2 regions of the Mesorhizobium sp. M8A.F.Ca.ET.181.01.1.1 genome follow, and region 2 is predicted to be linked to the other one. Evidence: predicted binding sites of a transcription regulator. Region 2 holds the regulator's gene; the other holds the start of a gene.

What was found. The regulator LexA, encoded in region 2, represses DNA repair genes until DNA is damaged. The targets are predictions, from matches to a motif close to TGTTCNNNNTGTGTTCNG.
Region 1: a site for LexA is predicted at 2,979-2,996, ahead of EN824_RS22490 (DNA recombination protein RmuC). Genes of this name have one in related genera too.

The regions. Positions count from the first base shown of each region.
Region 1 covers NZ_SRTV01000006.1:289,266-294,152, forward strand. The annotation lists gene EN824_RS22480 (cation diffusion facilitator family transporter) at 1-926, shown strand, start outside; gene EN824_RS22485 (GFA family protein) at 1,043-1,447, shown strand; gene EN824_RS22490 (DNA recombination protein RmuC) at 1,693-2,946, opposite strand; gene def (peptide deformylase) at 3,050-3,580, shown strand; gene fmt (methionyl-tRNA formyltransferase) at 3,586-4,539, shown strand; gene EN824_RS22505 (N-acetyltransferase) at 4,536-4,887, shown strand, end outside.
Region 2 covers NZ_SRTV01000001.1:1,366,877-1,371,763, reverse strand. The annotation lists gene EN824_RS06705 (ABC transporter ATP-binding protein) at 1-228, opposite strand, end outside; gene EN824_RS06700 (ABC transporter substrate-binding protein) at 289-1,275, opposite strand; gene EN824_RS06695 (GntR family transcriptional regulator) at 1,429-2,142, shown strand; gene lexA (transcriptional repressor LexA) at 2,613-3,356, shown strand; gene EN824_RS06685 (ComEC/Rec2 family competence protein) at 3,350-4,887, opposite strand, start outside.

The sequences.
Region 1 (4,887 bases), on a different contig from region 2:
ATGCGGCGCTCGCCGGCAATCTCGCCATAGCGCTGACCAAGTTCGCCGCCGCCTTTTTCACCGGCAGTTCGGCCATGCTGTCGGAAGGCGTGCACTCGCTGGTCGACACCGGCAATGGCGGCCTGCTGCTCTACGGCATGCACCGCGCGGCGCGCCCCGCGGACAGTACGCACCCGCTCGGCCATGGCCGCGAACTCTATTTCTGGAGCTTCATCGTCGCCCTGTTGGTCTTCGCGCTGGGCGCCGGCGTGTCGTTCTACGAGGGCGTTGTCCACATCATGGCGCCGGAGCCGGTCGCCAACGTCAAGGTGAACTATATCGTTCTGGGCCTGTCCTTCCTGTTCGAAGGCAGCTCCTGGCTGGTGGCACTGAAGGAGTTCCGCAAGCAGAAGGGAAGGCAAGGCTGGCTGCAGGCCGTGCAATCGAGCAAGGACCCAAGCGTCTATACGGTGCTGTTCGAAGACAGTGCCGCGCTGCTCGGCCTGACCGTCGCCTTTGCCGGCATCCTGGCGGCGGAGATTTTCGAGATGCCCGAACTCGACGGCGCCGCCTCGATCGGCATCGCGCTCATCCTCGGCGCGACGGCAATCTTCCTGGCGCGTGAAAGCAAGGGCCTGCTCATCGGCGAGCCGGCCTCACCCGAGGTGCAGAGGAAGGTACTGGCGATCGTCCAGCAGGATCCGGCGGTGCAGCGGGCGAACGGTGTGCTGACGGTGCATATGGGACCGGAAGAGATCGTTGCCGCCCTGAGCATCGAATTCGAGGACCATCTGGCGGCGCCGGAGATCGAGGCCTGTGTCGAACGCATCGAGGCGCGGCTGAAGAAGGAAATGCCTGAGATCGCGCGGCTGTTCGTCAAGCCGCAGACCACGGGCACCTGGGAAAAGCGGCGTAAGGTGATCGAATCCGCGTCCGATGAAAGTTGAGCATGATCCCGAAAACCCTCTTCGTGATCCATGCCCTGGCCTCTGGACCAGCGCCGCGCCGTTGCCTCGCATCCCCGCGTCGCTAAGATCAGCCGATCGATTTTGGAGGAATGACGATGAAGATAGACGGCGGCTGTCATTGTGGTGCCATCACCTACGAGGCGGAGGTCGACCCGGAAAAGACCTCGATCTGCCACTGTACCGATTGCCAACAGCTGACCGGTACGGCCTTTCGCGTCACCGTTCCCGCGCCGCAGGATCACTACCGGATCACCAGGGGCGCGCCGAAAATCTATATCAAGACCGTGGCGAGCGGCGCCAAGCGCGCCCAGGCTTTTTGTGCCGACTGCGGCTCGCACCTTTATGCGACATCGGTCGGCGACGGTCCGAAGGTCTATGGGATCAGGGTCGGGACCTCGCGGCAGCGTCAGGACCTGGTCCCGAGACACCAGAAATGGCACCGGTCGGCGCTGCACTGGCTTCCGGACTTCGAGGGCATGACGACGGTGGAGGAGCAGTAGGGTTAGTAGGCTCCCACAAGACCTCTGCGATTAGCGAAGCCTCCCATCGCTTCGTCATCCTCGGGCTTGACCCGAGGATCCATGCCGTGACCTTGCCGAAGGATGCCGTGGAACGGAATTCTGCACTGTTGCGGCGCGCCGCGGTCGCGGCATGAATTCTAGGGTCTGCGCGCGTCGCTCCGCTCCTTGCTCCGCCCTAGAATGACGATGGGATAGACGCTTCGCTAATCTCTGGCGTCGAGCGACTACTCTCCATCTTCGACGACCCTCAGCCTCAACTGCCCCGTCTTGGAATCAGCCACGCGCGGTGCGGCTTCCGCCTTGGCGGCGCCGCCGTGTGGGACGTCGGCCTCGCCTTCTCCGAACTCCAGCGCCTCGATCTTCTGGCCGCGCTTGGTCACTTTCGAGGTCGAGACGAGGATGTCTTCGATATCCTTGGCCGACTGGCCGAAATGGCCCTGCAATTTGCGCACCCGCTCGTCGACACGCTGGACATCTTCCATCAGCCTGATGACTTCACCCTGGATCAGATGCGCCTGCTCGCGCATGCGGGCATCCCTCAGGATCGCCTGGATGACCTGGATCGACAGCATCAGCAGCGAAGGCGAGACGATGATGACGCGGGCGCGGTGCGCCTTCTGCACGACCGCCTCGAAATTCTCATGGATTTCGGCGAACACCGATTCCGACGGCACGAACATGAAGGCCGTGTCCTGCGTCTCGCCCTGGAGCAGGTATTTTTCCGAAATGTCGCGAACATGGACCTCGATGTCGCGGCGAAAGGCCTGGGCCGCGACCTTCTGCAGGTCGGCGCCGTCGGCGGCGCGGATGGCATTCCATGCTTCCAGCGGAAATTTGGCGTCGATGGCAAGTGACGGCGCGCCGTTCGGCATTTTCACCAGGCAGTCCGGCCGGCTGCCGTTCGACAGCGTCGCCTGGAATTCATAGGCCCCATGCGGCAGGCCGTCGGCGACGATCGCCTCCATGCGCGACTGGCCGAAGGCGCCGCGGGTCTGCTTGTTGGAGAGGATCGCCTGCAGCTGCACGACCTGGCCGGCCAGCGACTGGATGTTGCCTTGCGCGGTGTCGATGACCGCCAGCCGCTCCTGCAGTTTCGCCAGGCTCTCATGCGTGGATTTGGTCTGCTCGGTCATGGTCTGGCCGATGCGGCCGGTCATGGCGTCGAGGCGCTGGCCGATCGATTGCGTCAATTCGGCCTGCCGGGCGCCGAACACTTCGGCGATGGCCCCCATGCGGCCCTGCATCTCAGCCTGCGACTGCAAAATACCAGCCATGCGTGTCTCGGCGTCGCGGGCATGGTCGGCGGCCTCCGCGGCGGCGACCGCGCGCGCCTTGGCCGACCGCCACAGCGCAACGACGAGCGCCACGAACAAGCCGAGAAACAGCAAGGCGCCGAAGGCCAGCGCGTGACCCAGCGTGATTGTCGAGGCGCCGAGCCGTACGACAGGCTCCGAAAAGATGGTGCTGAGATCATTCATGTGGACAGCATAGCCGATTCGGCGGGCTGGCACAGATCAAAACGTGAACGAGGCTCAGGCGCACCGGTTGACGCCTTTCCTTGGAGGTCTTAGGTGAAACGCCATGCCGATCAAGCCGCTCATCATCCTTCCCGACCCCATCCTGCGCCAGGTTTCCAAGCCGGTGGAGCGCGTCGACGCGCCCTTGCGCAAACTGGCCGACGACATGCTGGCGACCATGTATGACGCGCCCGGCATCGGGCTGGCGGCAATCCAGATCGGCGAACCGCTGCGCATGCTGGTGATCGACCTTGCCAAGGAAGACGAAACGCCGGCGCCGCACGTCTTCATCAACCCGGAGATTCTCGAAAGCGCCGACGCGCGGTCGGTCTACGAGGAAGGCTGCCTGTCGATCCCGGATTACTATGCCGAGGTCGAGCGCCCGGCTTCCGTGCGGGTCAAATATCTCGACCGCGACGGCACGCTGCAGGAGATGGAGGCCGAGGGCCTGATGGCGACCTGCCTGCAGCACGAGATCGACCACCTCAACGGCGTGCTGTTCATCGACCATATCTCCAAGTTGAAGCGCGACATGGTGGTGAAGAAGTTCAGGAAGCTCGCCAAGGACAAGGCGCCAGGCAAACTGGTGGGATAGGGGAAATGCCCCTTCGTGTCGTCTTCATGGGTACGCCGGAGTTTTCGGTGCCGACGCTGCGCGCCATTGCCGAAGTGGGACATGATGTCGCCGCCGTCTACACGCAGCCGCCGCGCGCCGCGGGCCGGCGCGGGCTCGAGCTGACGCCGTCGCCGGTGCAGCGCGAGGCCGAGCGGTTGGGTATCGAGGTGCGCACGCCGGCATCGTTGAAAGGCGAGACCGAACAGGCCGCCTTTACAGCGCTTGGCGCCGATATCGCCGTGGTCGTCGCCTATGGTTTGCTTCTGCCCAGGGCGGTTCTGGAGGCACCCCGGCTCGGCTGCATCAACGGCCATGCATCGCTTTTGCCGCGCTGGCGCGGCGCCGCCCCCATCCAGCGGGCCATCATGGCAGGAGACCTGGAAAGCGGCATGATGGTGATGCGCATGGAGGAGGGCCTGGACACCGGACCGGTGGCATTGCTTGAAAAATGCGCCATCGACCCCGATATGACAGCCGGCGATCTGCATGATCGATTGATGAGCGTTGGCGCTGCCCTGATGGTGGAAGCGCTGGCACGGCTGGAACGGAATGCCCTGACATTTACCGCGCAAGCGGCCGAAGGGGTGACTTACGCCAGGAAAATCGATAAATCCGAGACGCGCGTGGACTGGACGCGGCCTGCGGCCGATGTCCACAATCACATTCGTGGCCTGTCGCCCTTTCCCGGCGCCTGGTCCGAAATTGAATTTGGCGGCCGCATGGAACGGCTGAAACTGCTTCGCTCGACGCTGTCCGAAGGCCTGTCGCCTTCGGAAGATTTGGGCGAGTCGGGAGGAATTCTCGATGACCGGCTGACGGTCGCCTGCGGAAAAGGCGCGATCAGGCTGGTCGAAGTTCAACGTGCGGGCGGAAAGCCCGCCGCCGCGTCGGAATTCCTGCGCGGAGCCAAGATCGAAAAAGGACTGAAATTCTCATGAGCATGATGTCGATACGCGCGGCGACGCCGCGGGACCGCGAGGCCATCCGCCTCGTCGAGGAACACGCTTTCGGCCAGCAGGCGGAGGCCGGACTGGTCGACGCGCTGGTGACCGGCGGTGATGCCGTCGTCGAACTGGTGGCGGAAGAAGACGGGCAGGCCGTTGGCCACATCCTGTTTTCGCGCCTGTTCGTGCAGAACGGCGGCAAGAGTTTTGCCGCCGTGGCGCTTGCCCCGCTGGCGGTGGAGCCGTCTTTTCACGGCTCCGGCATCGGCGGCGCGCTGATCCGCGAGGCCCATATCCGGCTCAAGGACGCTGGCGAGACACTGGCCGTTGTGCTTGGTGATC
Region 2 (4,887 bases):
GTGCACCGGCATATCAGTCACATCGGCGCCATTGATCAGGATCTGGCCGGAATCGAGGATCAGAGCGCCGGAAATGGCGTTGAGCATGCTGCTCTTGCCCGCCCCGTTGGAGCCGATGACGATGCCGAACTCGCCAGTCGCCAATGACAGGCTGAGGCCGTCCAGCGCGATCTTCTCGTCGGCCTGGCCCCTGTAGAATACTTTGCGCGCGGATCGGATCTCGAGCATCGTTCCTCCCTGACATGAAAAGTGACGGCGCCCGCGCCGTCACCTTCATGCAGCCTGATGTCAGTCGACGATGCAGCCGCAATCTGCCATCGAGGCCGGTATCTCGATGCCGAACGCGGCCATCGCCTTGCGGGAAATCGTTGCCATGTGATCCTTGTAGGCCGGGCGCGACGGCGCGATCGTCTTGGGATCCTTGCCCTTGAGTATCTCTGCGGCGATGTCGCCGGCGTTGATGCCAACCTGCGTGTAATTGACCGCGAAGCTCGCCGGCACAGTGCCGTTGCGGACCGCGCTGTCATCGGAGTTGACGACCGGGATACCGGCCTGGCGGGCGGCGGCGGAGACAGCGGCGATCGCCGGCTGGATCAGGTTCGAGGCCGGGCCGTAGATGACGTCGGCCTTGCCGGCGAGCGAAGCGATACGTTGCTGGATGTCATTGACGTTGTCGATGCCGACCTCCACCACCTCGAAGCCAGCGGCGGGCGCCGCCGCCTTGATCTTTTCGACCAAGGCAACGTCATTGGCCTCGCCCGGATTGTAAGGCACGCCGAAGCGCTTGGCGTTCGGCAGCAGCTTCTTGGTGAAGGCCATCACCGCGGCGACGTCCTGCAGATCGCTGGCGCCGGTCATGCCTTCGTCACCTGAATCCCACGACGGCACCAGCTTGGCCGCCACTGGATCGGTGACCGCGGCAAAGACGATTGGAATGCCGGAACCGGCGAGCGCCTTCTTGGCGATCTGCGAGACCGGCGTGGTGATGGTGTAGATCAGCTTGGGCTGCTCCGCCTGCAGCTTGGCGATCATCTGCGGCACCAGCGATGCATCGAAATTGGTATGGCTTTCCGTATAGACGACGTCCTTGCCCTCGACGAAGCCATTGTCCGTCAGCGCCTTCTTGAAGCCGGCTATGGCGGCATTGAGCTGGGGGTGCTCGCCGAAATTGGCAATGCCGATGCGTATCTGGTCGGCGGCGGCACTGCCGGCGCTCACCATCAACGCGCTAGCCATGAACAAACCCGACAACCAAGCGGATTTCGACTTCAACATCATTTCCTCCCAGATTTGATCAGCGCCGCTTGCAGCGCGGCTACTGCAAACGATCATGGTCAGTCCGCCGGCTTGTGTCAAACATTATATATAATTCTTGCCATGCCCCTACATCATATATAATTTTCCCTGCCAGACGACGGATGGACCGCGATGCAGGATCAAACGAGCTCCACAAAGACGGAGGCAGCCTATCAGCTGTTGCGGCGCGATATCCTGACCACGCGCCTCATGCCCGGCGCCCCGCTCAAACTGAGTGCACTGCGCGGCACCTATGGAGTCGGCTGGACGCCATTGCGCGAAGCCTTGTCGCGGCTCGAGGCCGAACGCCTGGTCACCGCCATCAGCAATCGCGGTTTTACCGTGGCTCGGGTGTCGCGGGCCGAACTGGAGGACCTGGCGCGCGCCAGGATGGTGGTCGAGATCCCCCTGTTCCTCGAATCGATGGAGAAAGGCGGCAAGGAATGGGAAGATGCCGTGGTCACCGCCCACTACCGGCTCTCCCGTTGCAAAACCGCGGTCGACGATCCCTCGGATGCGGCGGTCGACAAATGGGACGAGAATCACGAGGCTTTCCATGCGGCGCTGCTGAGCGCCGCCACATGCGATTGGCTGTTGCGTTTCCGCTCGACGATCTCGGATCAATTGCGCCGGCATCATCGCTTTCTTGGTCTGGCGCCGACATTGCGGGCCGCGGCCGGCCTCAAGGATGGCTACGAAGAGGCGATGGAGGCGCTGCGCGAAGCGATTGCGATCGAACACCATACCGCGATCATGGAAGCGGCACTCGATCGTGACGTCGAGCGGGCCAAGGCGCTTATGGTGGCCCATATCGGCTACACCCTGCACGTCTATGTCCACAGCTAAGACAGCGGCCCGACCAAATACGCCGCCCGCGCCGGCAGCTTGAAAGCTGGTTCGGGATGACTCCGGCGCTTCCGCGACACCTATTCGCACGCGTTGGTCGGAGTGGGGCCGGACGCCTGGGTCCATCGCTGCCCCGAAGCTGCCAGTCGTTGGCGTTTTGGTTTCGTTTCGTTCCGCGAATAACGGACCGATAAATTATACAATCCGCCCGGGGAAAGCCTTCCGAACGGCTGACGCCAAACTCGGGAGCGGATGGGCCACAGGCCATTAACCATAACGATTTCAATGGGCCTGCCGATGGCGGAAAAGGTCGGCTTCTGCCCGCCGTAGCGGACAAAAAACATCCGCAGCCTTAACAAATTCATTAAACTTTAAACGGTTGCGGAACACAACTGGAACAGATAGTGTTTGTTCTGGGTTTGTTTTTTCGATTCTGGTTCAGACCTTCGTTCAATGCCTTGGGGGCCGCCATGCTGACACGCAAGCAACATGAACTGCTGATGTTCATCCACGAACGGCTCAAGGAAAGCGGGATACCGCCCTCCTTCGACGAGATGAAGGAAGCGCTCGATCTTGCCTCCAAATCCGGGATTCATCGCCTGATCACGGCGCTGGAGGAACGCGGCTTCATTCGCCGGCTACCCAATCGGGCGCGCGCGCTGGAGGTGCTGCGGCTGCCGGATTCGATCGCGCCCGGCCTGAACGCGGCAAAGAAATTTTCGCCCAGCGTCATCCAGGGCAGCCTTGGTCAAAACAATCTTGGCCGCCAGCTCAAGCCGGCGACGGCGCCTTCGCGTCTGCCCGCGGCCGGCAATGACGACGATGTGGTTTCAGCCGTGTCCATCCCGGTCATGGGCCGTATCGCCGCCGGTGTGCCGATCGATGCCATCCAGCATCAGACGCATTCGATCTCGGTGCCGCCGGATATGATCATGGGCGGCGAGCACTATGCGCTGGAGGTCAAGGGTGACTCGATGATCGAGGCTGGTATCTTCGACGGCGACACGGTCATCATCCGCAATGCGAACACGGCAAGTCCGGGCGAAATCATCGTGGCGCTGGTCGACGAGGAGGAAGCGACGCTGAAGCGGTTCCGCCGTAAAGGCGCCTCGATCGCGCTCGAAGCCGCCAATCCAGCCTACGAAACGCGTATTTTCGGGCCGGACAGAGTCAAGGTACAAGGCAAGCTGGTCGGGCTGATCAGGCGCTACTGAGCCGGTTTGCCATCGGACTTGTCTGGCTTTTTATAGGGCGGCAGCCCCCTCGCCTCGCGTGAGAATTTTCGCTGCTCGTGCCAGGGCCGGTATGGTCCGTCGACAGCGAATTCGATCACAGCCGGGGTTGTGGCCGACTGGGGATCGAAGAAGACGGCAGCACTTCCCTTGCGGGCGAGCTGCCGTTTCGTGACGACGACAACCAGCGGATTGTGGCAGGCGTCATAGGCGGTCGCGTCATTGACGACGATCAGGTCGGCGAAGGCGCAGGCTTTCCAGGTGTTCTTGCGATCCTCGACATAGGCGACGATCGCGCCGGAAGGGTGCCTGGCAAGGCAAAGGCCTTCGCGGCAATAGAACGGCGATCCCTGCGGCAGGTCGGTGGGAGCGGCAATATCGAATTGCCCGTCCGCCTTGTCGAACATTTCCGGTTTGACGATTGTTTCGGAGACCAGAGCGCGTTTCCAGTTGTCGGCCGCGAATTCGTTCGGACGTTCCCGGTTGACGGCCAGTTCGCCATTGCCGATCGGCAGTGCGACCAGCCGTGCGTCTTCCGAGATCAGCACGTCGGGCGTGCGTATGTCCGACACAGTCAACAGACCGGCAAGTGCGAATGGCAGTGCCGCGAGCCGCAGCCAGGTCGTCGCCATCGTCGCGATGACCAGCGCGACGGCCACCAGCAGCACGGATTGCTGCGAGATCAGACCTACCCCATCGATTGGCGAGCGCTCCGATATCCATGACGATACGGCGATCATCGCTGTCAGGCCTTTGCCCATCACGTAGAGAAACGGGCCGTCGGCGCCGAAGGGCATCGCCAGCGAACTGAGGACCGCAAAAGGCATGACGACCACCGACACGATCGGCATGACGGCCAGATTGGCGAACAGGCTGAGCGGCGATACGCGCTGGAAATGCCAGATGGCAAACAGCGCCGTCGCGCTGCCGGCAATGATGGAGGTCATGGCCAATCCACCTGTCGCCAGCAGGAATTTTCGCGTCAGGAACCCGGGTAGTGACCGCTTTGGCGACGGTGGCCTCGTCTTACCAGCGCGGTGGTCCGCCCAGCCGGCATAGGCGCCAACAAGGGCCGCGGTTGCCGCGAACGACATCTGGAAGCTCGGGCCGACGACCTCGTGCGGGGAAACCAGGATAACGGCGATCGCCGAGATGGCCAGGTTGCGCATGGTGAGCGCCGCGCGATCGAACAAGACGGCAATCAGCATCACCGCCAGCATGATGAAGCTGCGTTCGGCCGCAACGACGACACCGGAAATGACGAGATAGGCGGCGATCGAGAAAAGTGCGGCGGCGGCCGCATATTTCTTCACCGGCCGGCGCGCGGAAAAGTCTGGAAACAGCGCGAAGGCACCGCGCAACAGACCCATGATGGTGCCGGCGACCAGCGCCATATGCAGTCCCGAAATGGAAATGATGTGATAGATGCCGGTACGCCGCATCGCTTCGTTGATTTCATCGGGAATGCCGGCGCGCACGCCGACGATCAGCGCCGCCGCGATCTCGCCTTCGG